Regions from separate parts of the Pantoea sp. F_5 genome, predicted to be linked through region 2. Evidence: predicted binding sites of a transcription regulator. Region 2 holds the regulator's gene; each other region holds the start of a gene.
What was found. Region 2 encodes PurR, which represses purine synthesis genes. Its sites were predicted from a motif close to CANGCAAACGTTTGCNTG; they were not measured.

Region 1: the regulator PurR is predicted to act here: its motif matches at 1,801-1,818, upstream of purE (5-(carboxyamino)imidazole ribonucleotide mutase).
Region 3: the regulator PurR is predicted to act here: its motif matches at 5,525-5,542, upstream of F3I44_RS11140 (NCS2 family permease).
Region 4: the regulator PurR is predicted to act here: its motif matches at 4,461-4,478, upstream of F3I44_RS10045 (7-cyano-7-deazaguanine/7-aminomethyl-7-deazaguanine transporter).

Annotation. Positions count from the first base shown of each region.
Region 1 is NZ_VWUO01000018.1:1,263-9,126, forward strand. Features, by position in the region: gene cysS (cysteine--tRNA ligase) at 1-349, opposite strand, end outside; gene ppiB (peptidylprolyl isomerase B) at 562-1,056, shown strand; gene lpxH (UDP-2,3-diacylglucosamine diphosphatase) at 1,056-1,772, shown strand; gene purE (5-(carboxyamino)imidazole ribonucleotide mutase) at 1,903-2,409, shown strand; gene purK (5-(carboxyamino)imidazole ribonucleotide synthase) at 2,406-3,470, shown strand; gene ybbP (putative ABC transporter permease subunit YbbP) at 3,555-5,972, opposite strand; gene ybbA (putative ABC transporter ATP-binding protein YbbA) at 5,969-6,655, opposite strand; gene tesA (multifunctional acyl-CoA thioesterase I/protease I/lysophospholipase L1) at 6,623-7,249, shown strand; gene F3I44_RS19315 (SDR family oxidoreductase) at 7,280-7,864, shown strand, end outside.
Region 2 is NZ_VWUO01000002.1:452,070-459,933, forward strand. Features, by position in the region: gene F3I44_RS04620 (MATE family efflux transporter) at 1-286, opposite strand, end outside; gene F3I44_RS04625 (riboflavin synthase subunit alpha) at 489-1,148, shown strand; gene cfa (cyclopropane fatty acyl phospholipid synthase) at 1,550-2,698, opposite strand; gene punC (purine nucleoside transporter PunC) at 3,009-4,211, opposite strand; gene punR (DNA-binding transcriptional activator PunR) at 4,319-5,224, shown strand; gene purR (HTH-type transcriptional repressor PurR) at 5,221-6,246, opposite strand; gene F3I44_RS04655 (YnhF family membrane protein) at 6,528-6,617, shown strand; gene F3I44_RS04660 (C40 family peptidase) at 6,664-7,461, opposite strand; gene F3I44_RS04665 (Grx4 family monothiol glutaredoxin) at 7,826-7,864, shown strand, end outside.
Region 3 is NZ_VWUO01000007.1:84,624-92,487, forward strand. Features, by position in the region: gene F3I44_RS11105 (sugar ABC transporter ATP-binding protein) at 8-1,522, shown strand; gene F3I44_RS11110 (ribose ABC transporter permease) at 1,533-2,513, shown strand; gene F3I44_RS11115 (ABC transporter substrate-binding protein) at 2,603-3,541, shown strand; gene F3I44_RS11120 (D-lyxose/D-mannose family sugar isomerase) at 3,586-4,269, shown strand; gene F3I44_RS11125 (hypothetical protein) at 4,311-4,493, opposite strand; gene F3I44_RS11135 (response regulator) at 4,628-5,371, opposite strand; gene F3I44_RS11140 (NCS2 family permease) at 5,794-7,092, shown strand; gene F3I44_RS23715 (hypothetical protein) at 7,846-7,864, opposite strand, start outside.
Region 4 is NZ_VWUO01000006.1:121,876-129,739, reverse strand. Features, by position in the region: gene iolD (3D-(3,5/4)-trihydroxycyclohexane-1,2-dione acylhydrolase (decyclizing)) at 1-630, shown strand, start outside; gene F3I44_RS10060 (Gfo/Idh/MocA family protein) at 693-1,703, shown strand; gene iolE (myo-inosose-2 dehydratase) at 1,750-2,646, shown strand; gene F3I44_RS10050 (DcrB family lipoprotein) at 2,954-3,508, opposite strand; gene F3I44_RS10045 (7-cyano-7-deazaguanine/7-aminomethyl-7-deazaguanine transporter) at 3,771-4,436, opposite strand; gene tusA (sulfurtransferase TusA) at 4,641-4,892, shown strand; gene F3I44_RS10035 (zinc/cadmium/mercury/lead-transporting ATPase) at 4,945-7,221, opposite strand; gene F3I44_RS10030 (lysoplasmalogenase) at 7,315-7,864, opposite strand, start outside.

The DNA of each region.
Region 1 (7,864 bases), on a different contig from region 2:
GGCGGGTGGCGCGCGGTTCCTCGTCAGGTGGCAGAATGCCCAGCGCAGCGAAGTCGTTGTGCATCTCGCCAATCATACGGTTGGTCAGCGTTTCGATGCTCTCGCCGTTTTCATTGGCGCGTTTGATGATTTTGTCATCAATATCGGTGATGTTACGTACATAGTTAAGCTGATAACCGAGGTAACGCAGATAGCGCGCCACCACGTCAAACGCCACGAACGTCCGCCCATGACCAATGTGACAGAGGTCATACACCGTGATGCCGCAAACATACATCCCGATTTTACCGGCATGAATGGGTTTGAATTCCTCTTTCTGTCGACTCAGGGTGTTATAAATCTTAAGCATTGAACGGTTCCGTTTTCGCGTGTGGTTGGCTTTTTTAAGTATCCAGACATTGTGCCGTATTTTTATCGCTCGCGCGACGCAAAGCAAGCCAACTGCGCCGTGCTGCTGACGCGTCATTGGAAATTATGATATAAGAACGGTCGACTAAAAGGGGTACGCCAGTTAACAGCGCGATCCCGGCAACTGATCACAACCTTTACAGGACAACAAAAATGGTAACTTTCCAGACGAACCATGGCGATATCGTAATCAAAACTTTCGATGATAAAGCGCCGGCAACCGTACAGAACTTCCTGGATTACTGCCGTGAAGGTTTTTACGACAACACCATTTTCCACCGCGTCATCAACGGCTTTATGATTCAGGGCGGCGGCTTCGAGCCGGGCATGAAGCAGAAAGCAACCAAAGATGAAATCCAGAACGAAGCGAATAACGGTCTGAAGAACACCAAAGGTACGCTGGCAATGGCACGTACCTCTGCGCCTCACTCTGCTACCGCGCAGTTTTTCATCAACGTGGCTGACAACGACTTCCTGAACTTCCGTGACGAAAGCGTTCAGGGCTGGGGCTACTGTGTATTCGCAGAAGTGGTTGAAGGCATGGACGTGGTCGAGAAGATCAAAGCCGTTTCTACCGGCCGCAGCGGCATGCACCAGGATGTGCCAAAAGATGACGTCGTTATCCAGAAAGTGACCGTCAGCGAGTAATGTCCCGCACGCTGTTTATCGCAGATCTCCATCTGTGTCAGGAAGAACCGGCGATTACCGCCGGTTTTCTGCATTTTTTACAGCGCGAAGCGCCCCACTGCGACGCGCTCTATATCCTCGGCGATCTGTTTGAAGCCTGGATTGGTGACGACGATCCCAATCCACTGCATCAGCAGATTGCCAGCGCCCTGCGCGCCCTGCCGGTTCCGGTTTACTTTATTCACGGCAATCGCGACTTCCTGGTGGGCCGACGCTTTGCGCGCGCCAGCGGGATGACGCTGCTGCCCGAAGAACAGGTGCTGACGCTGTATGGCCATCGACTGCTGATCATGCACGGCGATACGCTCTGTACCGATGACGCCGGTTATCTGCGTTTTCGCGCCAAAGTGCACAATCCGTGGATCCAGCGACTCTTCCTGGCGCTGCCACTATGGATACGTAAACGCATTGCCGCCCGGATGCGCGCCGACAGCAAACAGGCTAACCAGCACAAATCTCAGACCATTATGGATGTGAATCAGGATGCTGTGGCCGCCGCGATGCTGCGCCAGCAGGTGCCGTTGTTGATCCACGGCCACACCCACCGCCCGGCAATCCATACGCTGAGCCTGCAGGGTGAAACGGCGCAACGCGCGGTGCTGGGTGCCTGGCACAGCCGTGGCTCGATGATTCAGCTCGACGCCAGCGGCATTCAGCTTATCGATTTCGACTTCTGATCGCCGGTTAAATCCACGACATCCGGCCGACGCAACCGTTTTCCTTGCGTCTTTGTCATGCTATTCTCGGTGCCCTTCAAAACCTGTCCGCCCGGCCAGGTCTGTTTGTTTATTCACAGGAGTTGACCGCATGTCATCCAACGCCCCGGCCCGCATCGCCATTGTTATGGGTTCCAGAAGTGACTGGGCCACCATGCAGTTCGCCGCTGAAATCCTCACCAGCCTGGACGTCCCTTTTCATGTTGAAGTGGTCTCTGCGCACCGCACCCCGGATAAACTGTTCAGCTTCGCCGAAACGGCAGCGGACAACGGTTATCAGGTGATTATTGCTGGCGCAGGTGGCGCGGCGCATCTGCCGGGAATGCTGGCAGCAAAAACCCTGGTGCCGGTGCTGGGTGTGCCGGTGCAGAGTGCGGCACTGAGCGGTGTCGATAGCCTCTATTCGATTGTGCAGATGCCGCGCGGTATTCCGGTCGGTACGCTGGCAATTGGTAAAGCGGGTGCAGCTAATGCCGCCCTGCTGGCCGCGCAGATTCTGGCGCTGCATGACAGCGCGCTGGCGTCACGTCTGAATACCTGGCGTCAGAGTCAGACCGATGAGGTGCTGAACCATCCCGATCCGCGGGTGGATGCATGAAGCCGGTCTGCATACTGGGCAACGGCCAGTTAGGTCGTATGCTGCGTCAGGCGGGTGAACCGCTGGGTATTGCGGTCTATCCGGTGGGTCTGGACGCCGACCCTGCCGCGCTTCCTATCGCCGACAGCGTGATCACCGCCGAAATCGAGCGCTGGCCGGAAACGGCGCTGACGCGGGAACTGGCGAGCCATCCGGCTTTTGTTAATCGTGATATTTTCCCACGTCTGGCCGATCGCCTGACGCAGAAACAGCTGCTGGATCAGCTGGGACTGGCCACCGCGCCGTGGCAGTGGCTGGCGGACAAGAGCGAATGGCCAGCGGTGTTTGATTCACTGGGCGAGCTGGCAATTGTGAAAAGCCGCACGGGGGGGTATGACGGACGGGGTCAGTGGCGTCTGCGTGCTGATGAAACGCACCAGCTGCCGGATGCGTGCTATGGCGAATGTATCGTTGAGCAGGGCATCAACTTTTCCGGGGAAGTGTCACTGGTCGGCGCGCGCGGTCACGATGGCAACGTCGTGTTCTATCCGCTGACGCATAACCTGCATCAGGACGGCATTCTGCGCACCAGCGTGGCACTGCCGCAGGCGGATCCGGCACAGCAGCAGCAGGCCGAAACGATGCTGAGCGCGATCATGCAGGTGTTGAATTACGTGGGCGTGATGGCGATGGAGTGTTTCGTGACGCCTGCCGGGTTGCTGATCAATGAATTAGCACCGCGTGTGCACAACAGTGGTCACTGGACGCAGAACGGTGCGTCGATCAGCCAGTTTGAGCTGCATCTGCGCGCCATTCTTGGGCTGGCATTGCCGCAGCCGGTGGTGTTTGCGCCGTCGGTGATGGTCAATCTGATCGGCACTGCCGTGAATCTCAGCTGGCTGCAACAGCCGCTGGTGCATCTGCACTGGTATGACAAAGAGGTGCGTCCGGGTCGTAAGGTGGGTCACCTCAATCTGACCGACAGCGATGCAGAGCGGCTGAAAGCGACGCTGAATGCGCTGGTCCCTCAGCTACCGGAAGAGTACGCCAGCGGCATCGCCTGGGCCGTTGAAAAGCTGTAGTTTCCCGTAACCCGCTTGCGGATTACGGGTGCGGTCTGAATGAAGGTCAAAGGCGGCCTGGTGCCGCCTTATTTCAGCCCTGCTTTACGCCGCATCAAACTTCCTGAACAGCGCCTTTCCTTTCAGTAACCGGATCCCCAGCCAGCCGCCGCACAGCGACAGCAGCAGCGCGCCACACAACGGCAACGCCAGCCACAATGTCCAGTCCGGCTGCCAGGGGAAGTCGAAAATCTTCGTCTGTAATCCCCACAGCGCCGCCTCCGCGCCTATGGCCGCCGCCACACCTGAAACCACGCCGAGCAGCGCAAACTCGCACCACAGCGTGGTGCGCAGCAGGCGTTTACCGGCACCCAGCGTGCGATAGACCACCAACTCCTGCCGGCGCTGGCGCATCCCGACCTGAATCTGCGCCAGCAGCAGCAACACACCGCAGGCCGTGACCAGCACCACCATGATCTCCAGCGCCTGGCTGACCTGCGTCAGTACCTGACCGATCTGCCGCATAATGCTGCCGATATCCAGCAGACTCAGCGTGGGAAAGGCGCGGTTCAGCTGCGCCAGCAGAGCAGGATTGGCCTCCATGCGGAAGCTGGTGAGCCAGGTCTGGGGCTGGCTGTCGAGCGCGCCCGGCGGGAAGATAAAGAAGAAGTTCGGCTTCAGACTTTCCCAGTCCACTTTACGCAGGCTGGTAATACGGGCGCTGAACGTCTGCGTATCGCCGTCGAACGTCAGGGTATCGCCGAGCTTCAGCCCCAGACGCTCCGCCAGTTCCACCTCCATCGACACTTCACCGGCCTTCGGCGGCCAGCTGCCAGCTACCAGCGGGTTGTGATCCGGGCGGTCCGCCAGCTCTGTCAGGTTAAGCTCGCGGTTAAGGGCATTATCCAGTTTCGGATCGGCCGGTTTACCGTTGAGTTCGCTAAGCCGCACCCGCGCAATCGGATAGAAAGTTTCGGGCTTAATCTGGTGCGCTTGCAGGAAATCGCGCACCTGCGGCACCTGATCCGCCGTCATGTTGAGCAGGAAGAAGTTCGGGCTGTCTGCCGGTAACTGCTGCTGCCAGCGATCCAGCAGATCGCCACGCATCACCAGCAGCAGCGCCAGCAGCATAAACGACAGGGAAAAGGCCGCGAGCTGGCTCAGCGTCATACCGGGCTGGCGCAGTAGCCGGTTGATCGCCAGTCGCAGCGCCAGATTACGCACCACCAGCCGACGCAGCAGCAACAGGGTTCCCCAGCCGAGTAACGCCAGTAATGCTGCCAGCACCACCACACCCGCCAGCAGCGCCCAGAGCATTTTACTGCCACCGACCAGCAGCGCTAACAGCGTGACGACCACCGCGATCATTACCGGAATATAAAATTTCAGTGGCCAGAGATTTGCCACTGCATCGCGCCGCAGTACGCGCAGCGGCTGGGTTGCCAGCAGCAGACGATAGGGACGCAGCCCCACCAGCAGCGAAATCACAAACAGCGATCCCACTGCCCAGATCCACGGCCAGACGCTGGCCGCCGGTAAGCTGGCGGGCAATACGGGTTTCAGCATCGCCATCAGGATCGCTTCCACGCCCTGCCCCACAACGCCTCCGGCAATCGCCGCCAGCAGCAACACCGCCAGCCACTGACCGATGATCAAACGCTGCAACGCGCCCTGCGTCGCGCCCAGGGTTTTCAGCACCGCAACCAGATCGTAGCGGCTGCGGCAATAATGACTCATGGCGACCGCCACGGCCGCAATTGCCAGCATCAGCGTCAGTAAGGCCGAGAGCAGCAGGAACTGCTGCGCGCGCTGCATCGAACGGCCCAGCGCATCTTCCGAGTTCTCCACGCTGATCCAGCGCTGGTCCGCTTTCAGTTGCGGTTCAATCCAGCGGTCATAGCGGGCCAGTTGCTCAGAATTACCGGAGAATTTATAGCGCCAGGTAATACGGCTGCCCGGCTGAATCGCACCGGTTTTGCCAGCATCCGCCAGATTGATCAGCAGACGTGGTGCCATCTCAAAGGGGTTAAAGCCGCCATCCGGCTCCTGAATGACCTCCCCGCTGATGCGCAGCTGGGTATCGCCGACTTCCAGCGTATCGCCCACATTCAGGTTCAGCAGCGCCATCAGGCGCGGTGCCGCCAGCGCGGTGCCTGCCTGCGGTCTCAGCCCCGGCGGCTGCGTCTGCAGCGTGCCAAACATCGGGTAGCGGTCATCTACCGCTTTGACGGAGGCGAGCTGCGGTGACTGATCCGCAAAGGTCATGGTCATGAAGGTGAGCTGACGGCTGACCGTCAGGCCGGTTTCCCGCGCCTTTTCCAGCCAGGCTTCGGGCGCAGCATCAGTGCTGCGCAACGTGCGGTCACCGGCCATAAAATCACGGCTCTGCTGATTCAGCCCTTTTTCCATGCGATCGCTGATTGATCCCAGCGCCAGCACGCAGGCCACCGCCAGCGTCAGGGCCAGCCAGACAATCAGCAGCGAGGGCGAACGCCACTCGCGCCAGAACCAGCGCCAGATCATTGCTCCTCCCACAATTTTCCGTCGCGCAGCCGCAGACGACGATCGCAGCGCGCCGCCAGTTGCTCGTCATGCGTCACCAGAATCAGCGTGGTGGCGAAGTCGCGATTAAGGGAAAAGAGCAAATCGGCGATGCGATCACCGGTTTTGCGGTCAAGGTTGCCGGTTGGCTCATCGGCAAACAGCAGACCCGGACGACCACTGAAGGCGCGGGCCAGCGCGACACGCTGCTGTTCGCCGCCTGACAGCTGAGCGGGCAGATGATGCAGACGTTCACCCAGCCCGAGCAGCGACAAAAGTTCCCGTGCCTGTTCGCGGCTCTGGCGGTCGCTGTCGCCGCGCAGGAGTGATGGCAGCTGGACATTCTCCAGCGCATTCAGGGTCGGCACCAGCATGAATGACTGAAACACAAAGCCGACCTGCCGGGCACGCAGGGCCGCACGCTGCTCTTCGTTCATCTGGTGCAGCGGCTGCCCCAGCAGATGAACTTCGCCGCTGCTGCCATCGTCCAGCCCGGCCAGGATTCCCAGCAGGGTTGACTTGCCGGAGCCGGACTCGCCAATCAGCGCAATGGTCTCGGCTGGTTTGACAACCAACTCAACTCCGGTAAGGATGGTTAACTGATGCTCTCCCTGACCGACGGACTTAGTAAGATGATGAACTTCAACAATGTTTTCCGCTGGCATTATCCCTTCCTGTTATTGATTCTTCTGATGGTGTCGCGTCTTGCTGCTGCAGATACCCTGATGGTGCTGGGCGACAGCCTGAGTGCAGGTTATCGGATGTCTGCCACCGCCGCCTGGCCCAGCCTGCTCGATAAGCAGTGGCAGCAGAAACCGAAAGTGGTCAACGCCAGCATCAGCGGCGATACTGCCGCACAGGGACTGGCGCGTCTGCCTGCGCTATTAAAACAGCATCAGCCGCAATGGGTGTTAATCGAACTGGGCGGTAACGATGGTCTGCGCGGTTTTCCGCCTGACGCTATCGCGCAGAATCTGAGTAAAGTGATCGACGATATCAAAGCCGCCAATGCAAAGCCGCTGCTGATGCAGATCCGCCTGCCCGCCAACTATGGCCGCCGCTACACCGAGGCGTTCAGCGGCATCTATCCTGGCCTGGCACAGCAGCATGATATTCCTCTGGTGCCCTTTTTCATGGAGCAGGTCTATCTGAAACCCGAGTGGATGCAACAGGATGGCATTCATCCCAGTCCTGATGCTCAGCCGTTTATCGCCGGATTAATGGCAAAAGAACTGGCTCCCTTAGTTAAGCAGCCGTAGCGCGCCTGGATGCGCAAAAAGGGTAAAGAAATGCAAAAAACCATTCTGATTACAGGTTGTTCCAGCGGTATTGGCCTGGTCGCCGCGCACGATCTGCTGGCGCGGGGTTATCGTGTAATCGCCGCCTGCCGAAAAGCCGACGATGTCGCCCGCATGAACACGCTGGGTTATACGGGCATCCAGCTCGATCTCGACGATCCGCAGAGTGTCGATCGGGCAGCGGATGCGGTGCTCGCGCTCTGCGATAACCGTCTGGCTGCACTGTTTAACAATGCCGGTTTTGGTCTGTATGGCCCGCTGCACACACTCTCACGTCAGCAGCTGGAGCAGCAGTTTTCCAGCAACTTTTTCGGCGTCCATCAGCTGACGCTCAGGCTGTTACCGGCGCTGCAGGCCAGCGGCGATGGACGCATTGTTAATACCAGCTCGGTGCTGGGCCTGATCTCCACGCCTGGCCGGGGTGCCTATGCCGCCAGTAAATATGCGCTGGAAGCCTGGAGCGATGCGCTGCGTCTCGAAGTACGTAATAGCGGCATCCGGGTCAGCCTGATTGAACCCGGCCCGATTGAGACCCGCTTTACCGACAATGTGACGCAGGGTGAACAGCATAACCCG
Region 2 (7,864 bases):
AGGCGAGCCAGTAGCCCTGGCGGATCTGTTCGCCGATGCGTTCGCGGCGGCCTGAACCGTTGAGTTGCGCAACGGTGGGCGTCAATGCTAGCAGAAGACCATGACCAAACAGGATGGCCGGAAGCCAGACAGAGGTGCCGACAGCAACGGCGGCCATATCCGTGGCGCTGACTGCACCGGCCATAATGGTATCCACAAATCCCATTGCGGTTTGGGCCACCTGAGCAAGGATGACCGGAATCGCAAGGGCCAGCAATTGACGCGCTTCTGTTAAATACTTCTGCACGTTAACACCTGACTTATTAAATGAGTTAAAAGGGCAGAAAAGCCCGGGGAATAGCGCGAACCAGTGTAACCGTGGTAACAGAATTCGCCAATCTTTGTCACACAATGCGTTTTGCCACAGATTACAGAGGCGGCGTGGGCTGAATTCTATCAGCCGACCGGAGCTGTGATAAACTAGCGTAAACTTCGCAGAGGCAAAGACTATGTTTACCGGTATTGTGCAGGGCACCGCAGAAATCGTGTCCATTGAAGAAAAAGAACTGTTTCGTACCCACACTGTCCGACTGCCGGAAGAGCTCCTGCCGGGCCTGGCGCTGGGCGCATCCGTAGCCCATAACGGATGCTGTCTGACTGTAACGGCAATCGAAGGTGACCGCGTCAGTTTTGATTTAATTAAAGAGACATTGCGCGTGACTAACCTTGGCGATTTACGTCAGGGCGATGTGGTGAATATTGAGCGTGCAGCGAAATTCAGCGATGAAATAGGCGGTCATCTGATGTCAGGTCATATTATGACCACCGCTGAAATCTGCAAGATTATCCAGTCAGAACACAATCGCGAAGTCTGGTTTAAAATCCAGGATCCGATGCAGATGAAATATATTCTGCATAAAGGTTTTGTCGGTATTGACGGCATCAGCCTGACGGTAGGTGATGTGACGAAGACCAAGTTCTGCGTCTATCTGATTCCGGAAACGCTGGAGCGCACGACGCTGGGCGCGAAGACCTTTGGCGACCGGGTCAACATTGAGATCGATCCGCACACGCAGGCAATCGTAGAGACCGTTGAACGGGTGTTAGCTCAGCGCGATGCCGCGGCGGCGATGAGTGCGCTGACCGGCCAGCCTGCCTCCGAAAGTTAATAAAGGGCGTGTGAGCGCCTTTGAGAGTAGTGATAGGATCTGAACTGTTTGCTGTTTTACCGAGCCATCACAGGGTACAGGGTCAGATCGGAAAGACGCAAAATCCAGTCCATGACACGCTCGGCCCGCGCGATGACGCACCTCATTTCTGAGGTGCGCCCGTTGCCGGGCCAACGCGTTGCGTTGTTCAAAAACGCTCCCGGCGTTTTTAGTACGCACCTCATCCCTGAGGTGCGCCCGTTGCCGGGCCAACACGTTGCGTTGTTCAAAAACGCTCCCGGCGTTTTTGTCACAGACGCGGGACGCTTTCCTCTTCTGACCCAGTTCCCTGCTCGTTAAACTTATTCGTTGCTGTGAGATTCAATATGATTTGGCATTCGCAGCGTTTACATGACAGAGCACTACCGCGCCACCCGTAATCCTCCCTCAATACCGCGACTGAACACAATCTGCCACAGCTGAATATCACGCGCGCGGAAGGCACCGGCACAGGCATTAAGGTAATAGGAGAACATCCGCTTGAAGCGTTCGCCATAGTTATCGGCCAGCTCCGGCCAGGCCTGCAAAAAGCGCTCATGCCAGGCCATCAGCGTTTTGTCGTAATCGGCCCCGAAGTTATGCCAGTCTTCCAGAATAAAATGCGGCTCGCTGGCATCCGCTACGTGACGCACCGAAGGCAGGCAGCCGTTAGGGAAGATATATTTGTCAATCCAGGGATCGACACTCATATCGGTTTTAATCGCGCCAATGGTGTGAAGAAGGAAAATACCGTCAGGTTTTAAATTACGATCGACCACATCAAAATAGGTGGCGTAATTCTTCGGCCCGACATGCTCGAACATGCCTACTGAAACGATGCGATCAAACTGCTCATTCAGATCGCGATAATCCTGCAACAGAATCGTGACATCTAATCCGCTACAGCGCTGCTGCGCCAGTTTCTGTTGTTCGGCGGAAATCGTCACGCCATGCACTTTGACGCCGTAATGACGTGCGGCAAATTCCGCGAGTCCGCCCCAGCCACAGCCGATATCCAACAGCGACATTCCGGGTTCCAGCGCTAATTTACGGCAAATCATATCCAGCTTGGCTTCCTGCGCTGTTGCCAGGGTCGTGGCCTCTTTCCAGTAGCCACAGGAATATTGCATATAGGGGTCAAGCATCCGTGAAAAGAGATCGTTACCCAGGTCGTAATGCTCTTTACCGACAATCCAGGCCCGCTTTTTCGACTGCAGATTGGTTAAGCGGGCAGCGGCGATGCGCAGCGTATCTTTAAAGTGATGCGGGAGTTGCTGATCGAGTTTATGTTTAAGCACCTGATGGAAGAAAATATCCAGCCGGTCGCACTCCCACCACCCATCCATATAGCTCTCGCCGAGCCCAAGCGATCCTTCCTGTAGAACACGCTTAAAAAAGCCGGGATGATTAATATGAATATCCCAGGGACGTGAACCATTAATTTCAATATCCGCTTTTTCCAGCATTTCGTGGACGATGCGATACCAATGGTTTTCTTCAGGACTCACTGCTTCTGCATAAGATGAACTCATAGCTTTTCCACCACCTGTCCAATCTGAACCTGAACAAAGAGTAGTCAATTTCGTCAGGCATTGAGAAACGGTACGGATGACTCCGCACAACGGTTGACTGTGTGATACAGAGGACTGCAATAGCCTGCAGCAGGTCGGTCAGGGTAAGAATAACGCGCGCAAATACCGTCCCGGCAACAGGGTACCAATCAGATTATTACGTTATTATATTGTTGATTTATTACAGATTTGTTGACCCGAATGAGTATATGCTCACGCGGGTCAATATTCAATGACTTATTGTTAGGAGGCTAACGAAAAAGTCAGTGTATCAGTGATTATCCTGGCAGGCAGGTTGCGGAGAGGCAACAACAGTTTGTGCGCTTGCGGTACGCTGCAGAGCGTAACCGAGTAGCGCCAGCAGAATCGTTACCGTCATTATCAGCGTAGTGGTAAACAGCGCCTGGGTTAATCCGGCAGAGACTGCCAGGCTTGCAGCAAAGCAGAGTCCGAGTTGTAAGGTGTTCTGCAATGCGGCTGCTTTACCGGTGGCGTGCGGGAAGGGCGTCAGCGCACTGGAAACCACAATCGGATAAATTGCGCCGTTAGCCAGCGCCATCCCACAGAACGGCACCATCAGGCTCACCAGCATGCTGTTGCCTGACAGTGCTACGGCAAACAGCGCCAGAATGCTCAGGCTGTAAATGCCCAGCAGCCACGGTAACAGCTGAGCGCCATGAAAGCGGTTGAGCATGGCGCGACAGCCGAATCCGCCAATCAAAAAGGCGAGCGTCTGGGGCACATAACTCAGGCCGATATCGGCGGGCGAAAGGCCCAGATCCGCCAGAATGAACGGCGAGCCGGTCAGCCAGGCAAAAAAACTGGCAGAACAGGCGGAGTAGATCAGCACGTTGCCGCTGTAGACCCGGGATTTCAACAGAGTGAGGAAGCCGGGCTGTGCTCCTTTTTCACGTGCTTCCGGGCGTACTGTGGGCAAACGCAGCGTGGTCAGAATCAACGCCACCGCAATCAGCGTCAGCACCAGGAAAATCGAACGCCAGTGGAAATGGCCGATCAGCCAGGCACCCAGCAACGGGGCCAGCGCCGGGGAGAGCGCAACCAGCGGCATAATCGTTGCAAAGACTTTGTTGGCGCGCGCGGCGGGGTAGCGATCCACTACCAGCGCCTGCCAGCTCACGGCCGCAGCACAGACGCCTATCGCCTGCACAAAGCGCAGCGTCAGCATCAGAGCAATATCATTCACCCACAACATGCCCGCACAGCCGACGCCAAACATGGCCAGTCCGGCCAGCAGTACGGGTTTACGGCCGATGCGATCGGAAAGCGGTCCCCAGAAGAGCTGACCTACGGCGAAGCCCGCCAGGAACAGACTCATACTGGCGCTGATCAGACCAGGCGAGGTGTTAAATGTTTGCTGCATCGCACCAAAGGCGGGCAGATACATGTCAGTGGCTAAAAAGCCGAGCATGCTCAGCAGGGCAAGATAGGGCATAAATCCTTTATTCGACAGCATCTCATTCTCATTTTTGCAGGATAAACGCGGCAGAGTGTAAAAGGTGCGTTTGCCGCTGTGAAACGGTAATATTTGCCGGTTGCTGTTAAAATTTTTGAAGGCAGATTATGTGGTCAGAATATGCATTAGAGGTCGTTGACGCGGTTGCCCGCGGAGGCAGCTTCAGCGCAGCCGCGCAGGAGCTGCATCGGGTACCTTCTGCCATCAGCTATACAGTGCGTCAGCTGGAGAACTGGCTGGCGGTGCCGCTGTTCGAACGCCAGCATCGTGAAGTGGTGCTGACGCCTGCAGGGGAGCATTTTGTCCGGGAAGGGCGCAGCGTCATCAAAAAAATGCTTGCCACACGGCGGCAGTGTCAGCAGCTGGCCAACGGCTGGCGCGGGCAGCTCAGCATTGCTGTTGACCGTATTGCCAAACCTCAGCGTACCCGACAGCTGGCCAAAGATTTCTATCGCCACTTCCCCGATATGGAACTGATCATCAGCTACGAAGTGTTTAACGGTGTCTGGGATGCACTGGCCGATGGCCGGGTGGAAGTCGCAATTGGTGCCACGCAGGCGATTCCGGTGGGGGGACGGTTTGCGTTTCGTGATATGGGTACGCTCAACTGGCGCTGCGTGGTCGCGCCCGATCATCCTCTGACGCAGGCGAGCAAGATAGATGACGACACGCTGCGTAGCTGGCCGTCCCTGGTACTGGAAGATACATCACGCGCACTACCGCGTCGAATGACATGGACGCTGGATAACCAGCGCAGGCTGGTGGTGCCGGAGTGGCAAACCGGACTGGAGTGCGTGCAGGCGGGCTTGTGCGTGGCGATGGTGCCGGGTCATCTGGCAAGGCCACTGCTCGACACTGGCGAGCTGGTGGAGCTGACGCTGCCGGTGGCATTTCCGGACAGTCCCTGTTGCGTTAGCTGGGCAGAGGATCGCGCATCACCGGCGACAGGCTGGTTGCTCAGCTATCTGGGTGATGCGCGAACGCTTAATCAGGAGTGGTTAAGCGAGGATTAGCGGCGATAGTCGCGGAACGGACCATCAGCTACTGAACGCCGCTCAATCAACGTCGGATGGACCTCAATCGTTTGTGACACTTCGCGCTTACTGGTAATGCGGTCGAGCAGCATATCCAGCGCCTTCTCACCCAACTGGGCTTTAGGCTGATGCACCGTGGTCAGGGCAGGGGCGAAATAGCGTGCGTTGCGCACATTATCATAACCGATAACCGAAATATCCTGCGGCACGCGCAGACCCATTTCGTCGGCGGCGCAAATGGCCCCCATCGCCATGATGTCGCCGCCGCAGAACACGGCGGTCGGGCGCTGCTTTTGCGACAGGATCTGCTGCATCGCCTGATAGCCCGACTCCGGCTCAAAGTCACCCTGCACAATCCACTCCGCGCGTGGCTGAATACCCGCTTCTTCCAGCGCCTTCAGGAAGCCGGCATGACGTCCGCCGCCGGTGTTACGCTCCATCTGACCGGGAATCGCACCAATATCACGGTGTCCACGTTCAATCAGATAGCGTCCCGCCAGATAGCCACCCTGGAAAGCATTATCCAGGACCGTGTCGGTGAAGTCTGCGCGCGATTCGCCCCAGTCCATCACCACCATCGGGATATTGCGGTTCTCTTCCAGCATCTGCAGCAGATCGTCCGGATACTCAGAGCACATCACCAGCAGGCCATCGACGCGCTTCTGCGCCATCATGCTGAGGTAGGCGCGCTGTTTTTGCAGGTCGTTATGCGCATTCCCCAGAATCAGCGTATAACCTTTATCAAAACAGTGATTTTCAACCGCCTCAATAATTTCAGCGAAATAGGGCGCTTCGCTGGACGTGGCAAGCAGACCCAGCGTCCTGGTGTGGTTTACTTTCAGGCTGCGCGCGACAGCGCTCGGCGAGTAGTGCAATTCTTTAATTGCCTGCCAGACCGCCTCGCGCGTCTCTTCAGCGACAAAGCGGGTTTTATTGATGACGTGCGAAACGGTGGTCGTTGAGACGCCAGCGCGTTTCGCCACATCTTTAATTGTTGCCATGAAAATCGGACTCCATTGCTTACCTAACTCTATGATAAGCGTAATGTTAAACGTTTGCGTCTTCTCAGGGAATTTTCCGCAAAAATACGGTTTTTCTGGCCGGTAAACAGGCTGCTGGCGGAGAAAAAACGCCTGAAAAGATGCGCAAACGGAATCAGGGTTGCGCGCGTTGCGCAACAAAGGCGGGATTCTAACAAGGCTGAACGGATAAAACGAGATTTTTACCAGGTCATGTGGGAAAATGCCATATCCCTACAAAGTGTGTGACTAAGGAGCAGGTAATGAGTACTGATTTGAAACTGGCTTTGATGACTACTGTCGGCTGTCTGCTGATGATTGTGGCCTTTAGTTTTACTGCCATTCTGCACTAATAAAAAAGCCGGGATTATCCCGGCTTTTTTCGAACTGTAGTGCTGATCAGCGAATGTTTTTCGGCGTCATCACACGACGCGCACCAATATAGTGGCGCTGCCAGTAGTCTTCCCCTAATGCACTGATCTGAATATCTTTGCCGGTACGTGGCGACTGAATAAACTTGCCATTGCCCAGGTAAACGCCGACGTGATCCGCAGTACCGCGGCCGTTAATGCGGAAGAAGACCAGATCGCCTTTCTCCAGCGATTCACGCTTGATTGGCGCAGCGTCACGCAGGTGATACATCTCGTTAGCGGTACGCGGGATCTTGAACTTCACCAGATCTTTATAGGCATACCAGACCAGACCGCTGCAATCGAAACCAGTATGTGGTGAGGTGCCGCCCCACAGATAAGGTTTACCCAGCTGTCCCATCAGCTTAGTCATCGCGGTTTCGCGCGCTTTCTGGTAGCGCTGACGGTGAGATTTGCTCATTTTAATCGTGCCAGGTTCGCTGGTGGTGACCTCAGCGGTTTTCAGCAGGCGCTGATGACCATAGCGTTTTTTTTCTTTATTTTTGCTGATACGGGCGGTTTTAAGCGAGGTCTTCTTAGCTGGCGTCTGTTGAGCAGTGAGTTCGACTTTTTTCTGTTTTTTCGTTTTAAGTTTTTGAACAGGGCTGAGGCGAGTTTTTTTGGTCACCGTTTTTACCTGGCGACGCTTGCGGCGCTCATCGTCGCGCGCGCTCTTTTTTTCTGCTTTATGCGTACTCACGTTCACCGGCGCGTGCGGGGAAGCAGCAGCGACGTTGAAAAACAGTTGCGCAAAGGCCAGCATGAAAAGCGTAATGATTAAACGCATAGTCCGTTGATTAGTTAAGTTGTCAGGGCCACTACGCACCGCGACAAAGTTGAGATTAATCTGATCCAGGATCAGTGCCCAGGCCATTCTAGTTCAGTTCTTTTAAAAACTGTAATGCCTTTTAATATTAATCTTTGCAATCTACGCAATCGCGCTGAAAATGAACATTTTCAGCGTCTTATATCAACGAAATTATTACGAATTATTAAACTGTTACCCGCTGTTAATAATCAGGCGTTCAGGCGTCCGGAAGCGGAACTTAACAATGATGGCGATTTAATCGGACAGCGGTAAAATCTCGTTTTCAGTCACGCTGCGAAGTCGCTACAATAAACAAACACGAAGTAACGAATTAAGGAAGGCAATTATGAGTACTGTAGAAAAAATTCAGCGCCAGATCGCA
Region 3 (7,864 bases), on a different contig from region 2:
CAGGGCGATGACAGCCACACCAATACTGGAAATGCGGGGCATTACCCGACGCTTCGGCAATTTTTATGCCCTGAAGGGCGTTGACCTGACGGTCTGGCCCGGTGAGGTTCATGCGCTGATGGGAGAGAACGGCGCGGGTAAAAGCACACTGATGAAGATTCTGGCCGGTGCCTATACCGCCAGCAGCGGGGAGATTCTCATTGAAGGCAGGCCCTGTACGATTAAGGGTCCGAAAGAGGCGCTGGCCGCCGGGATTACCCTGATTTATCAGGAGATCAACCTGGCACCCAACCTGACGGTGGCGGAGAACATTTTTCTCGGCAGCGAAATCGCGCCCGGCGGGCTGGTGAAGCGGCGGCAGATGGCCGAAGAGGCGCAGCGGGTGATTGACCGGCTCGGCGCGCAGTTCAGTGCCTGGGATCTCGTCAGTCGTCTGAGCATCGCCGAGCAGCAGCAGGTGGAGATCGCCCGCGCGCTGCAGCGCAACAGCCGCATTCTGGTGATGGATGAGCCGACCGCCGCGCTCTCTAACCGTGAAACCGAACAGCTTTTTGCGCTGATTAAACGGCTGCGCAGCGAAGGCATGGCGATTATTTACATCAGTCACCGCATGGCAGAGGTCTATGAGCTGTCCGACCGCGTCAGCGTGCTGCGTGACGGGGCGTATGTGGGCAGCCTGACGCGTGACCAGCTCAACGCCAGCGAACTGGTGCGGATGATGGTCGGACGGCCACTCAGTGACCTGTTTAACAAAGACCGGGCGATCCCGCTGGGCGATATCCGGCTGGCGGTGAATCACCTCGCTGACGGCGGCAAAGTGCATCCCAGCAGTCTGGCGGTGCGGGCCGGGGAAATAGTCGGCCTGGCCGGTCTGGTGGGCGCAGGCCGCAGTGAACTGGCACAGCTGATCTTCGGCGTGCATAAGCCGAAACAGGGTGAGATCTGGATTGACGGCGAGAAGGTCACTATTCATTCGCCGCGCGATGCGATTGCGCGCGGTATCGGCTTCCTCACCGAGAACCGTAAAGAGCAGGGGTTATTTCTGGAGATGGCGGCACAGGAGAACATCGTCATGGCGACGCTGGAGCGCGACGCCAGCATGGGGCTGCTCAACCGCCGCAAAGGCCAGACCATCGCGACGGAGGCAATCGCCTCCCTTAATATTCGTGTACCGCACGCTCAGGTCCGGGCGGGCGGCCTGTCGGGCGGCAACCAGCAGAAGCTGCTGATCTCGCGCTGGGTGGCGATTGGCCCGCGCATCCTGATCCTTGATGAGCCGACGCGCGGTGTCGATGTCGGCGCGAAAAGTGAGATCTACCGCATGATGCAGGAGATGGCGCGGCAGGGCGTGGCGATTTTAATGATCTCCAGTGAACTGCCGGAAGTGGTCGGGATGAGCGACCGCGTTTACGTGATGCACGAAGGCACCATCGTCGGTGAGCTGGAGGGCAGCCACATCAGTCAGGAAAACATTATGACGCTGGCAACCGGTGCGCACAGCACGTCAGCAGGCGAAATCTGAGGAGATCACCATGACACAACTGGCCCGCACTAATGCGCCGACGCTGAAACGCGCCCTGATGGGCGACCTACTGCAAACGGTGGGTATCCTGCCGATTCTGATCCTGATCGTGGCGGTATTTGGCTTCGTTACGCCCAACTTTTTTACCGAAGCGAACCTGCTCAACATCACCCGTCAGGCGTCGATCAATATCGTGCTGGCGGCAGGCATGACCTTTGTCATTCTGACCGGCGGCATCGACCTGTCGGTGGGATCGATGCTGGGTACTACCGCAGTCGTGGCGCTGGTGGCGTCGCTGGATCCGATGCTCGCCTCCCTGACCATTCCGATGGCGCTGGGCGCAGGGCTGGTGATGGGGTTGTTCAACGGCATTCTGGTTGCGTGGGCCGGATTGCCGCCCTTTATTGTCACGCTAGGCACCTACACCGCGCTGCGTGGGGCGGCCTATCTGCTGGCAAACGGCACCACGGTGATTAACTCCGATATTAACTTTGAATGGATTGGTAACGGCTATCTCGGGCCGGTGCCGTGGCTGATTGTGATTGCTTTTGCGGTGATCGCCATCTGCTGGTTCATCCTGCGTCGCACCACGCTGGGCGTCCATATTTACGCGGTCGGCGGCAATATCCAGGCGGCACGTCTTACCGGCATCAAGGTTGGCGTGGTGCTGCTGTTTGTCTACGGCATGAGCGGCCTGTTGTCGGGGCTGGGCGGCTTGATGAGCGCCTCGCGGCTCTACAGTGCTAACGGCAACCTGGGCGTCGGCTATGAGCTGGATGCCATTGCGGCGGTGATCCTGGGCGGCACCAGCTTTGTCGGGGGTATCGGCACCATCACCGGTACCCTGATTGGCGCGCTGATTATCGCCACGCTAAACAACGGCATGACGCTGATGGGCGTCTCCTATTTCTGGCAACTGGTGATTAAGGGCGCAGTCATCATCATCGCGGTCCTGATCGACAAATACCGCACCCGTCATCATGTGAGCTGAGGTTCTGAAGGGCGGATGCGCCGTGTCGCCTCCGCCACCCAAAAAACGCCATTAAGTGGTTGGCACCTAAAAACAGCAGGAGAAGGTCTATGCGTTTTAATCCGATTGTAACCGGGCTGCTGGCGGCGACGCTGCTCAGCACTGGTCTGGCTCAGGCAAAAGAACTCAAATCTATTGGCGTCACGGTCGGCGATCTCGCTAATCCCTTCTTCGTGCAGATCACCAAAGGCGCAGAGATGAAGGCGCGTCAGCTGGCGGGCGATAAGGTCAACGTGACGCTGGTCTCCAGCGGCTACGATCTCGGTCAGCAGGTTGGCCAGATTGATAACTTTATTGCGGCCAAAGTCGACATGATTATCCTCAATGCCGCCGACTCCAAAGGCATCGCTCCAGCGGTGAAGCGGGCGCGTGACGCCGGTATCGTGGTAGTGGCGGTCGACGTGGCCGCCGATGGCGCGAATGCGACCATTACCTCCGATAACACCGAAGCGGGTGCGATGGCCTGTAAATATATTTCTGACCGCCTGAAGAATAAAGGCAACGTGGTTATCATCAACGGGCCGCCGGTTTCAGCCGTACAGAACCGTGTTGAAGGCTGCATGAACGAGCTGAAAACCCATCCGGAGATCAAGCTGCTCTCCTACAACCAGAACGCCAAAGGCAGTCGGGAAGGTGGACTGGAAGTGATGACCGGTCTGCTCTCCGCAAACCCGAAGATTGACGCCGTGTTTGCCATCAACGACCCCACTGCGATTGGCGCGGACTTAGCCGCGAAACAGGCGCAGCGCAGCGAATTCTTTATCGTGGGCGTCGATGGATCGCCGGACGGAGAAGAGGCGCTGAAGCGTAAAAACTCGCTGTTTGTCGCGACCCCGGCGCAGGACCCGCAGGTGATGGCGGCGAAGGCGGTGGAGATTGGCTACGACATCCTGCAGGGCAAACCGGCTCCGGATAAGCCAGTGCTGATCCCGGTGAAACTGATCGACCGCGATAATATCGGCAGTTATCAGGGCTGGACGGTGAAATAGGCTTTAATGCGGCACCCTCCGGGTGCTGCCCCCAGGAGGCCATCATGCAACGTTCAGAGGTTAACTATTACCTGCAACATACCCGCGAGTTTTTCCGGCAGCAGGATATGCATCTGCCGCCGTGGGCCGATTACAGCGTCAGCCAGTGGCGTGCTCAGGATCGCGACGTGATACAGGAGATTCTGGCGCTGCGGCTGGGCTGGGACCTCACCAGTTTTGGCGCGGCAGATTTTATGCAGACCGGCCTGACGCTGTTTACTCTCCGCAACGGCTCGCCGGGCGGTCAGCCCTGGCATAAACCCTACGCCGAGAAGATAATGCACGTGCGCGAAGGGCAGCTGACGCCGATGCACTATCATCCGCGCAAGATGGAAGACATCATTAATCGCGGCGGCGGCAACCTGATTGTCGAACTGCATAACCGCGACGGTGACGGACTGGCAGATTCGCCAGTGGTGGTGTCGCTGGACGGCCTGCGCCAGACCCATGCAGCCGGTTCACAACTGCGGCTCTCGCCGGGTGAAAGCGTGACGCTGGAGGCGGGCATCTGGCACAGTTTCTGGGGCGAAAACGGCTTCGGCGACGTGCTGGTGGGCGAGGTATCGATGCCCAACGATGATGAAAATGACAACGTGTTTCTGACGCCGCTGGGCCGTTTTAATCCGCTGAATGAGGATGAAGCGCCGCGCTGGTTGCTGTGTAATGACTATGCGAACGGCTTTCTGTGAAGCTTAGTGCAGGCCCGCCGCCATCACAGCGGCAGGTCGCATTAACCTCGCTCTCCGATCTGCTGTAATGTTTCAGTGCCGGTCAGCCTGAGTTTTCTGATGCTGCGGGCGGGCGGCTCACCGAACAGGCGCGCATATTCCCGCGTAAACTGCGTCAGACTTTCATAGCCCACATCGGCCGCGACATTGCCAGGCCGCACCGCCAGCGCTTCAGAGCGCCGCATTCGCGCATGCGCCGGAGCGCGTGGCTGACAAGATTCCGGCAATGGTTGAAAGCGGAGAGGCACAGGGGGAGCTTGTGCCGCGAGCGTATGGCGGAACGTATGATGCATAATACCCGGTCTGCTGAACCGGGCCTTCAGGCGATCTGGCTGGCGCGCGGCGCGGTTTCCGGTTTCATCACGTCAGCGGAAAAGACGTAACCCAGCCCGCGGATGGTGCGGATCAGGTCAGGCTGATGCGGGTTGGTTTCAATTTTACGGCGCAGTCGCATGATCAGCACGTCGATGGTGCGGTCAAACACATCGAGGCTTTCGCTGTGGGTAAGCTCCAGCAGCTGATCGCGGGTCAGTACTTTGCGGGCGTGGCGCACCAGCGCGCGCAGCAGACTATATTCTCCCTGGGTCAGCGGCACCAGTTCGCGCTGCGGATTGAACAGCTGGCAGCGGCCATCGTCCAGTTGCCAGCCGCCAAAACGCCAGCCTGCCTGCTCAGGATCGGCCTGTGCGATACGCCCGTTGCGGCGCAAAGCGGCACGGGCGCGGGCCACTACCACGCGGGGATTAAAGGGTTTGGCGATGTAATCATCTGCCCCCATCTCCAGACCCACCACCATCTCCGCTTCGGAACCCATACCGGTCAGCATAATCACCAGCACCTCGGGTCGCTGACGCTGGAGCTGCTGTAACACCAGCAGCCCGTTGGTATCGGGCAGCATCATATCCAGCATCACCAGTGAAATCTCCGGGTGTTCGCTGAGCATTGATAGTGCCTCGCGTCCCTGATGACAGCGGTAGACCGTTAACAGATGTTCACTTAACGCATCCTGCAGGACGTCGCAGACAGCAGGATCATCATCCACCACCAAAATCGCTGGCTTCATGGCGCGGCCTCAATGTTACGAAAGAGTTAATTCTGGAGTCTACACAGGCCTGAAAAGGTTGCTGAGGCAGCGTGCTGAAACGTGACCAGCTTCGCCTGTGAGAGTATGGAAGCGTGCGCTGGCGCAGAGTTTTTAGGGGTTACTGATTTGCCGCAGGAAAACGATTGCGCAGGATCGGTGCATTGCACCATAATCGCGCCTCGATTTGGTTAGGAATCTTCTTAGGCGAGTCCTGCGCTGCCAGGTAATCGATTGCGTCGGCAAATGGCATGGCAATTGCTTTGGGCAGTGGGTAACGCAGGGATTTCAGGTGGTTCTGGCACGCAGGTATGCAGCGGCCGGTATCCATATCCCGGAAACAGAATAATCAGCATACAAACCCCTTTGGCAAGAGAGACGGCTGTCTCCTGTATCGAGAGATGATGATGTTAGAAAAACTATTCAAACTCAAAGCGCATAACACCACGGTTCGTACCGAGATTATCGCCGGGATCACTACCTTCCTGGCGATGGCTTATATTCTGTTTGTGAACCCGAGCATTCTGGGCGCAACCGGCATGGACAAGGGCGCGGTGTTTGTCGCCACCTGTCTGGCGGCGGCGATTGGCTGTGTGCTGATGGGGCTGATCGCCAACTACCCGATCGCGCTGGCACCTGGCATGGGACTGAACGCCTTTTTCACCTACACCGTGGTGCTGCACATGGGCTACACGTGGCAGGTTGCGCTGGGCGCGGTGTTTCTCTCGGCGGTGATTTTCTTCGCGATGTCCCTGTTTAAAATCCGTGAGTGGATTATTGCCAGTATCCCACTGCCGCTGCGCGCCGGGATTGGAGCAGGTATCGGGCTGTTCCTGGCGATTATTGCGCTGGAAGAGGCGGGCATCGTGGTCGATAACCCGGCGACGCTGGTGGGCATTGGCGATCTGACCAAGCCGGGTCCGCTGCTGGCGATGCTCGGCTTTGTGGTGATCGTGGTGCTGGAAGCGCGTCGCGTGACCGGTGCGGTGCTGATCGGCATTCTGCTGGTGACCTTTATCTCGATGGGCATCGGTCTGTCGCCGTTCGCGGGCGTCTTCTCTGCGCCGCCGTCCATCGCACCGACGTTCCTGCAACTGGACATCGCCGGGGCATTTAACGTCGGCCTGATCAGCGTGATTTTTGCCTTCCTGTTTGTTGATGTGTTTGATAACACCGGCACGCTGCTGGGCGTGACGAAACGTGCCGGTCTGGCGGATGAGCAGGGTAACGTGCCGAAGATGGGCCGTGCGCTGATTGCCGACAGTGCCGCTGCGCTGTTTGGTTCACTGCTGGGGACCTCGACCACCACCAGTTATGTGGAATCGGCGGCGGGCGTGAGTGCCGGTGGCCGTACCGGACTGACCGCGATTGTGGTGGGTGTGCTGTTCCTGCTGGCGCTGTTCTTCTCGCCGCTGGCCTCCAGCGTGCCGGTTTACGCTACTGCACCTGCACTGCTGTTTGTAGCGGTATTAATGGCATCGGGCCTGGCAGATATTGACTGGAAAGATATCACCACGGCCGCGCCGGTTACCGTGACCGCGCTGACCATGCCGCTGACCTATTCCATCGCTAACGGCATCGCGTTTGGTTTTATTACCTGGACGCTGGTAAAGCTGTTGAGTGGTCGCGCCAAAGAGGTGAATGCGGCGCTGGTAATTCTGTCGATTCTGTTTGTGATTAAGCTTGGGTGGTTGAGTGCTTAATTTACCGCGTTGCGGTTAAGGAACGTTTAGCAGCGGGCAGAGGCTGAGAAGGGATCGCTTTGCAGCGGGCTAACATTGAGAAGGTTACGCCCGCCAGGCGAGGGGGAGTTTCAGGTTGCCTGTGCAGGCGGACGCGTCAAGGGGCGGACGCCCGCCCCTTAACAATCCCTGCGGGTAGCGGCCCGCCAGGCCTTTAGTTCGCTGCGCGAAAGGGCGCTGAGAGAGTTTCTGTTCGTCTGGAGAGGTGGGCATGCTTAGCAGCGGGCTGGCTCTGAGCAGGTTACGCCCGCCAGGCGAGGGGGAGTTTCAGGTTGCCGGTGCAGGCGGACGCGTCAAGGGGCGGACGCCCGGCCCTTAACAATCCCTGCGGGTAGCGGCCCGCCAGGCCTTTAGTTCGCTGCGCGAAAGGGCGCTGAGAGAGTTTCTGTTCGTCTGGAGAGGTGGGCATGCTTAGCAGCGGGCATGCTCTGAGCAGGTTACGCCCGCCAGGCGATGGGGAGTTTCAGGTTGCCTGTGCAGGCGGACGCGTCAAGGGGCGGACGCCCGCCCCTTAACAATCCCGGCGTCCGGCAGCCTGCGCGCCCCGCTTCGCGGGGTGCCTTCGTCACGCCCTGCGGCCAGCGGACCGTCCGGACGCGCCATCCCTGGCGCGAACCGTCCTTTCGCCGACGTCCTGTCGGCTCATCCTTGCCTCCGGTTGTTCCTCAGCGCTCCGGATGCCTCTGACAACCCCCCGCCTGTGATTTCTTTGTGTTAACTGTGGTGTTGTGTT
Region 4 (7,864 bases), on a different contig from region 2:
GTGGTAGCCGCCGCAGGCAGCCTGCCGGGCGACCTGCAGCGCGTCTGGCGCACCAAAGATTACAACGCCTACCACGTCGAATATGGCTACTCCTGCATGGGCTATGAAGTCAATGCTGCGCTGGGTGCAAAACTGGCGCAGCCGCAGCGCGAGGTCTATGCGCTGGTCGGCGACGGCTCCTTTATGATGCTGCACTCTGAGCTGGTCACCTCGATTCAGGAAGGGGCGAAGATCAACGTCGTGCTGCTGGATAACATGACTAACGGCTGTATCAACAACCTGCAGATGGAACACGGTATGGACAGCTTCACCACCGAGTTCCGTTTCCGTAACGCGGAAAGCGGCAGACTGGACGGTGGCTTTATCCCGGTCGACTTCGCGGCCATTGCTGCCGGTTATGGCTGCAAAACTTATCGCGTTACCAGCCTGGAACAGCTTAAAGCGGCGCTGGAAGATGCCCGCACCCAGACGGTTTCCACCCTTATCGACATCAAAGTGCTGCCAAAAACCATGATCCACAAATATTTCAGCTGGTGGCACGTCGGCGTGGCGCAGGCGTCGAAAACCGAACGCGCTCAGGCGGTGGCGGACAAGCTCAACAGCCATCTGGATCAGGCGCGCAAATACTGATTTCCGGGCCGTGCTGCGGCCCGTTTTCCTCTTCTCCGTACGAACCCTACACAGGTGTAATTATGACTTTGAAACTTGGCGTCATCGGTACAGGTGCAATTGGTCAGGAACATATTCGCCGCTGCAGTCATGTGCTGCAGGGGGCTCAGGTGGTTGCCGTCTCTGACATCAATGTCGACGGCGCTCGGGCTGCACTGCAACGCCTGAACATTGAGGCGGAGGTGTTTGAAAATGGTCACGATGTGATTCAGTCTCCCAACGTCGATGCGGTGCTGGTCACCTCATGGGATCCGACCCACGAAGAGTTCACCTTAGCGGCGATTGCCGCCGGTAAACCGGTCTTTTGTGAGAAGCCGCTGGCGATGAGCGCCGAGGGCTGCCGCCGGGTGGTGGATGCAGAGATTCAGGCGGGTAAACGCCTGGTGCAGGTCGGTTTTATGCGTCCTTACGATGCGGGCTATCGCGCCCTGAAAAAAGTGATCACCGATGGCGATATCGGTGAGCCGCTGATGCTGCACTGCGCACACCGCAACCCGACCGTGCCAGAGAGCTACACCACGCCGATGGCAATCACGAATACCCTGATTCACGAGCTGGATGTGCTGCGCTGGCTGACCAGTGACGACTATAAAACGGTGCAGGTGATCTTCCCGCGCGTGACGTCGAAGACCCATGGTCAGCTGAAAGACCCGCAGATCGTCCTGTTCGAAACCCACAAAGGGATTCGCATCGACGTCGAGATCTTCGTTAACTGCGCTTATGGCTATGACATTCAGTGTGAAGTGGTCGGTGAAGAGGGCATTGCCCGCCTGCCAGAGCCTTCTTCGGTGCAGCTGCGCAAAGATGCCCGCCTGTCGAATACCATTCTGGTGGACTGGAAAGATCGCTTTATCGAAGCGTATGACGTTGAGCTGCAGGCGTTTATCAACGACATCAAAGCGGGTCAGCTTACCGGTCCTTCTGCCTGGGATGGCTTTGCTGCCTCAGTGGCCGCCGATGCCTGCATCAAAGCACAGAGCAGTGGTGCGATCGAGCCGGTAGAGATGCCGCCGCGTCCTGCTTTCTATAACTGATCAGCCCTCTATGCGGCCTTGCCGCTCTCCGCCTGGGAATAAGAAGATGAACAAAGAGAACGTAAAACTGGCGATCGCGCCGATCGGCTGGACCAACGATGATATGCCGGATCTTGGCAGTGAGAATACCTTCCAGCAGACCGTCAGTGAGATGGCGCTGGCGGGCTTTACCGGCAGCGAAGTGGGCAGCAAATACCCGCGCGATCCGGCGATTCTGAAACCGATGCTCGACATCCGCGGCATCGAAATCTGCAACGCCTGGTTCAGCACCTTTTTCGCTAATGGCGACAAAGAGAAAACCATTGAACAGTTCATCGAGCACATGAACTTCCTGCATGCGATGGGCGCACGGGTGATTGGCTGTTCTGAGCAGAGTAAAAGTATTCAGGGCACCACGCTGGCGGTATTCGAAGAGAAAGCGATTTTCAGCGATGAAGAGTGGCGGTTAACCGCAGAGGGCTACAACGAACTGGCCCGCATCGCAGCAGAGAAGGGGATGCGCGTGACGCTGCATCACCACATGGGCACCGGCATTCAGACCACAGAAGAGATCGACCGGTTTATGGCGATGACCGACGAGCAGGTCGGTTTGCTCTATGACACCGGCCACGTCTACTACTCCGAAGGCTCCCAGCAGAAGATGCTGGCGGTACTGGAAAAATATCTGCCGCGCATCTTCCATGTACATCTTAAGGATGTGCGTGATGAGGTGGTCGCCGACGTACGTGAGAACCATCTCTCGTTCCTGGAAGGGGTGAAAAAGGGCACCTTTACCGTGCCGGGCGATGGTGTGATCGACTTTAAGCCGGTGTTTAAAATCCTGGACGATTACGGCTACAAAGGCTGGATGGTGGTGGAAGCGGAGCAGGATCCGGCACTGGCCAATCCGTTTGAGTATGCGGTGAAAGCGCGGAAATATATCCGGGAAAATGCAGGGTTATAACGTGCTCTGAACAAAGGCTGGCTTCCCGGTGGGATGCCAGCCTTGAGATTTTTGACAAAGTCCAGCTCGGTAGCGGTAAGACCGAGCCTGCGAAGGGAACACGGTCAGATCGGAAAGACGCAAAAACCGCCATCCATGGCATGCTCGGCCCGCGCCGTCCCTGCCGCGGGACGCTTTCCTCCTCTGACCGTGTTCCCTGCGCATTGAGCTTATTCATTGCTGCCAGACTCACCCTGATGTGGGTTTGTCAGCAGTCTGAGGCTGGCTTCCCGGTGGGATGCCAGCCTTGTGTTTTACTTCAGCTGTTTTACTTCAGCGTAATGCTTTTCACAATGCTGTCAGCATCGCTCTGCGCCTGCTGCTGATTATCGCCTGGCAGCGTAATTTGCAGCGTCACCAGCTTGCCATCCACTTTTGCCAGAACCACAGAAGACCATGAGGTCTGGTTGTTGGCAGAAATCACGGTATCCAGCTGCTGTGCGGGCTGATCCTTCAACGTCACAGATTTGTTCGACACCACCTGCAGCTGCGGGTCGCGGTTACGCTGCTGCTGTTCCATGCGCTTCGACAGCACATCCAGCCCATCACTGGTCGGGTCACCGGCAATCACAATAATGGCGCGGGCTCCGGTTTCATCCGCATAAACGTGCATGTTCGTGGTCTGCGAACCCAGTTTACCGCTTTTATCTGACATGCCTGGTGGCAGTGAGAAGCTCAGTTTGCCATCCATCAGCGTGACGGTCTGCGCCGACTGACTGGCGCTGACGCCATTGTCGTTCGCCGCTTCATCTTTCTTCTGGTCACAGGCCGCCAGGCCAAGTACCAGTAACCCCATTCCTACATATTTCACCAGGTTGCGCATCAGAATCCCTTTTTTTAGTTTCCAGTCAGGCATTAATACAACAGGAATCAGGTTGCAAACGCAACCTGATGATTGTCAGAAGATCTTAGCGGAAAATAGTGGAAACCGTATGGGCTATTAGAGCCTGGCCAATCAGACTATTTTATTTGTCATTCTGAACATGGGCAGTGCTCACAATCCTCACGTACTACGTGTACGCTCCGGTTGTTCCGCGCTGTCCGTGTCCAGACTGCCTGCAACAATAACGCCTGATAAACCAGGCTCAGCCGAAATTGACCTGGCGGGTGGTCTGGCGTTCAGCCAGACGTTTCAGCGCGGCATTGAGCAGTACGCCGTAGGCGGGCAGGAAGAAGACCATGCAGATCAGCACTTTGAAGCTGTAATCTACCAGGGCAATCTCGACCCAGTGCTGCGCCATAAACGCATCGGGACTTTTATAGAAGGCGATAAAGAAGAAGGCCAGCGTATCGCTGATATTCCCCAGGAACATGGCACAGCCGGGTGCTATCCACCACTGAGGCAGACGACGCAGACGGTTGAAGACATGAACGTCGAGGATCTGACCCAGCGCATAAGCCATAAAGCTGGCGCAGGCGATACGGGCAACAAACAGGTTCATCACTTCCAGTGCCTGCCAGCCCTGCCATTCCCCCTGATAGAACAGCGCCGAGACACCGTAAGAGATAAACAGCGCCGGGATCATCACGACCAGAATAATGCGTCGGGCCAGCGGTGCGCCAAAAATACGCACGGTGAGATCGGTCGCCAGGAAAATAAACGGGAAGCTGAACGCACCCCAGGTGGTGTGGAAGCCAAAGACGGAGATTGGCAACTGGACCAGGTAGTTACTGGAGGTGATCACCAGCAGGTGAAACAGCGATAACCAGAAAAGCGCATGCATGCGCTGCCGTGAAGAAAATGCGAGCATATTCAACCTTTTTAATGTTGGGGTGAGGGAACCCATTGCGGGACGCCGTTCGGGCAGCGCCTGGCAGTTTTATGAGCAAAAAGCGGCGGCATATTACCGCGTTGTGCTTTTTATGCAATGGTTAATTTTACCGCAATCGTTATCGCCTTGCTTCACCGCCAGCACGCGCTAGAATGAGCGCCCCTTACCTGAACCGAGTTGATTATGAGCGATGCCTTTTCCTCTGCCGACCATCAGCTGGACGCCCGTGGCCTGCGTTGCCCGGAACCGGTGATGATGGTGCGCAAAACCGTACGCAGCCTGCAGGATGGCGAGACGTTACTGATCATCGCCGATGATCCGGCAACGACCCGCGATATTCCCGGCTTCTGCCGCTTTATGGAGCATGGCCTGCTGGCGCAGCAGACCGACACGCTGCCCTATCAGTTTCTGATCCGCAAAGGTATGGCCGGTTAACAGCCGCCGTTCCGGCCGCCGTTAACCGCACTCTTCAGACAGAGCCTCTTACTCAGGCGCGACGCCGCAGTAACCGCAGCGCGTTGGCGGTGACCAGCGCGGTCGCACCGGAATCTGCCAGCACCGCCAGCCAGAGTCCGGTCAGACCCAGCAGGGTGGTGACCAGGAAAATCGCCTTCAGCCCCAGCGCAATGCCGATATTCTGGCGGATGATGCGCCGCGTACGACGCGCCAGCGCAATCATTGGTGCCAGATTGCTGAGCTGATTACGCGTCAGGGCTGCATCGGCCGCTTCCAGCGCGACATCGGTGCCGCTACCCATCGCAATGCCCAGCGTCGCCGCTTTCATCGCCGGCGCGTCGTTAATACCATCTCCGACCATCGCCAGCGGCTGCTGCTGACTCAGTTCACGAATCGCCGCGACTTTATCGGCAGGAAGCAGACTGGCGCGATAATCAATATCCAGCTGGCGGGCAATCGTTGCTGCGGCGCGCGGGTTATCGCCGGTCAGCATCAGGCTCTCAATACCCAGCTTTTTCAGCGCCCTTAACGCCTCCACGGCATCGTCACGCAGCTGATCGCGCAGGGCCAGCGCACCGAGCGCCTCACCATCGCGTATTAATACCACCAGCGTTTCACCTTCAGCTTCCTGCTGCGCAATCTGCGCGCTTTGCTCCGGCGTCAGACCGGGCGCATGGCCTGGCGTCAGTAGCTGAATCTGCTGGCCTGAGACCTGCGCACAGATGCCGCGTCCCGCCTGCACCTGCTGATCCTGCGCGTCAGGAATCACCAGGTTACGTGCCTGTGCGGCCGACACGATAGCGCTGGCTAGCGGATGGGTCGCACCCTGTTCCGCCGCAGCGCTTAACGCCAGCATCTCTGACTCGCTGGCTGGGCCAAACCGCAGGATCTGCGTCAGCTGCGGCTTACCCAGCGTCAGCGTGCCGGTTTTATCAAAGGCCATCCTGCGCAGCGAACTCAGGCGTTCCAGCGCCGCACCACCTTTAATCAGCGCCCCCTGACGCGCTGCCGCAGCCAGCCCGGAGGTAATGGCGGCTGGCACAGAGATCACCAGCGCACAGGGGCAGCCAATCAGCAGCAGGGTCAGACCTTTGTAGATCCACGGCTGCCAGTCGCCTGCGAAGAGCAGGGGCGGCACGACCATCACCAGTAGCGACAGCAGCATCACCAGCGGCGTGTAGATGCGGCTGAACTGGTCGATAAAGCGTTCAACCGGCGCACGGTGCGTTTCCGCTTCCTCAATCAGCTGCAGGATACGGTCAATCGCGCTTTCCCCCGGTTTCGATACCACCTCCAGCGTTACCAGCCGGTCAACGCTGGTGGCACCGGCCATGATTTTTTCACCGCTGGCGCGGGTGACCGGCAGTGACTCACCGGTCAGCGCGCTCTCATCGAAACTGGCGAGCGGGCTGATTAAACGGCCATCGACTGGCAAACGGCTGCCCGCCGCGACTTCAATCACATCACCCGGTTGCAGCGCCGCCAGTGGCACCTCACTGCGTTTGCCCTGTTCCAGGCGAATCGCCGATTCAGGCCGCAACGCCATCAGGCTGGTGACGCCGCTGCGTGCCCTGGAGGCAGCATAGCTTTCCAGCTGTTCACCCAGTTGAAACAGCACCAGCACCATGGCGGCTTCGGCATGTGCGCCAATGATTAGCGCGCCTGCCGACGCCAGCGTCATTAATGTCTCAATGGTAAAAGGCGATCCGCTGCGCAGACGCTGCCAGGCACCGCGCGCGACCGGGACCAGGCCGACCAGGGTGGTCAGTACAAACAGCCGATCGCCCCAGGCGGGTGCGAAGTGGCTGAGTACGCTGCTGGCGAGCACCAGCAGCGCCAGTAACATTAGTATCCGGTTCTGCTGCCCGCGCGAGCTTGCGGACGGCGTCTCCGAGGGTGTAACAAGCTGGAAACCGGCTTTTTTTACCGCCTGTTCAACGGCGCTTTGTACATCGTTATCAGCCTTAACCACCAGCTTCTCGCTGCTGAACAGCACACGGGCGTCGGTTATGCCGCTTATCTGGCGCACGGCGGTTTCAATGGTGCGGGCGCAACCCGGACAATCCATGCCGCTGACCTGCCAGCTAAAGTGACAGGAACCTCGCCGGTCGCTTTCCTCAGCAGTGTCGGCCTCATTGCCAGGGCTGCTGTTGCCGTCACAGCAGCAGCCTGCCGTATCCGCCGTCACGGGCGTAGCAGCATGAATAGAAAGAGAGAGTGGACGGGCCTGACGAACCTGGCACAGCGGTTTTGCTGCGGCGTGGCTGGCACGCGGTTTGCCGCAGCCACAGGCGTGATGTTGATGCATATGACCTCCGGAGTGTAAGAGTCGCGGGATGAGCAACGCTGCCCATCCCTTATCCTACACTCTGGAGTGAACTCCAGAGTCAAGACTAATTTCTCAGACGACCCACAGTGAACGCACGATCATAAAGTGACCGGCAAAGTAGCAGGCGGCCACAATCGCGCTGTCAGCACTGAAGCGACGACGATAGTGCGAGATAAACCAGACCGCGTTGGCCAGCAGCAGCAGACCGGCACCGACCATGATAGAGAAGCTGTAATCGGTCGGGCGGAAGAAGTACTGCTCGGTCGCTATCCAGGTCATCACGACCGTCATGCCAATAAAGGTGCAGACAGGCCAGCGCAGATCCTCCAGTCGGCTCCAGATGATGCCAACCAGGGCGGCACCGATGATGAGCAGCGTCAGCGGAATCGGCCAGAAGAAGGTCATGGTCATACTGGCGGCGAAGCAGAGCGTATAGAGCAGGTGCGACAGGAAGAACGCCCCGACGGCATAGAGCATCTGCTGACGCGGCAGCAGCGTTAACGCATCACCGACCAGCGTCGCAACCAGACCGGCCAGAATCAGATAGTCCGTGGTTTGCAGAACCGGAGCCTGCCAGGCGAGTCCGACCAGCAGCAGCAGCGTGACGGGCTTAAACAGCCAG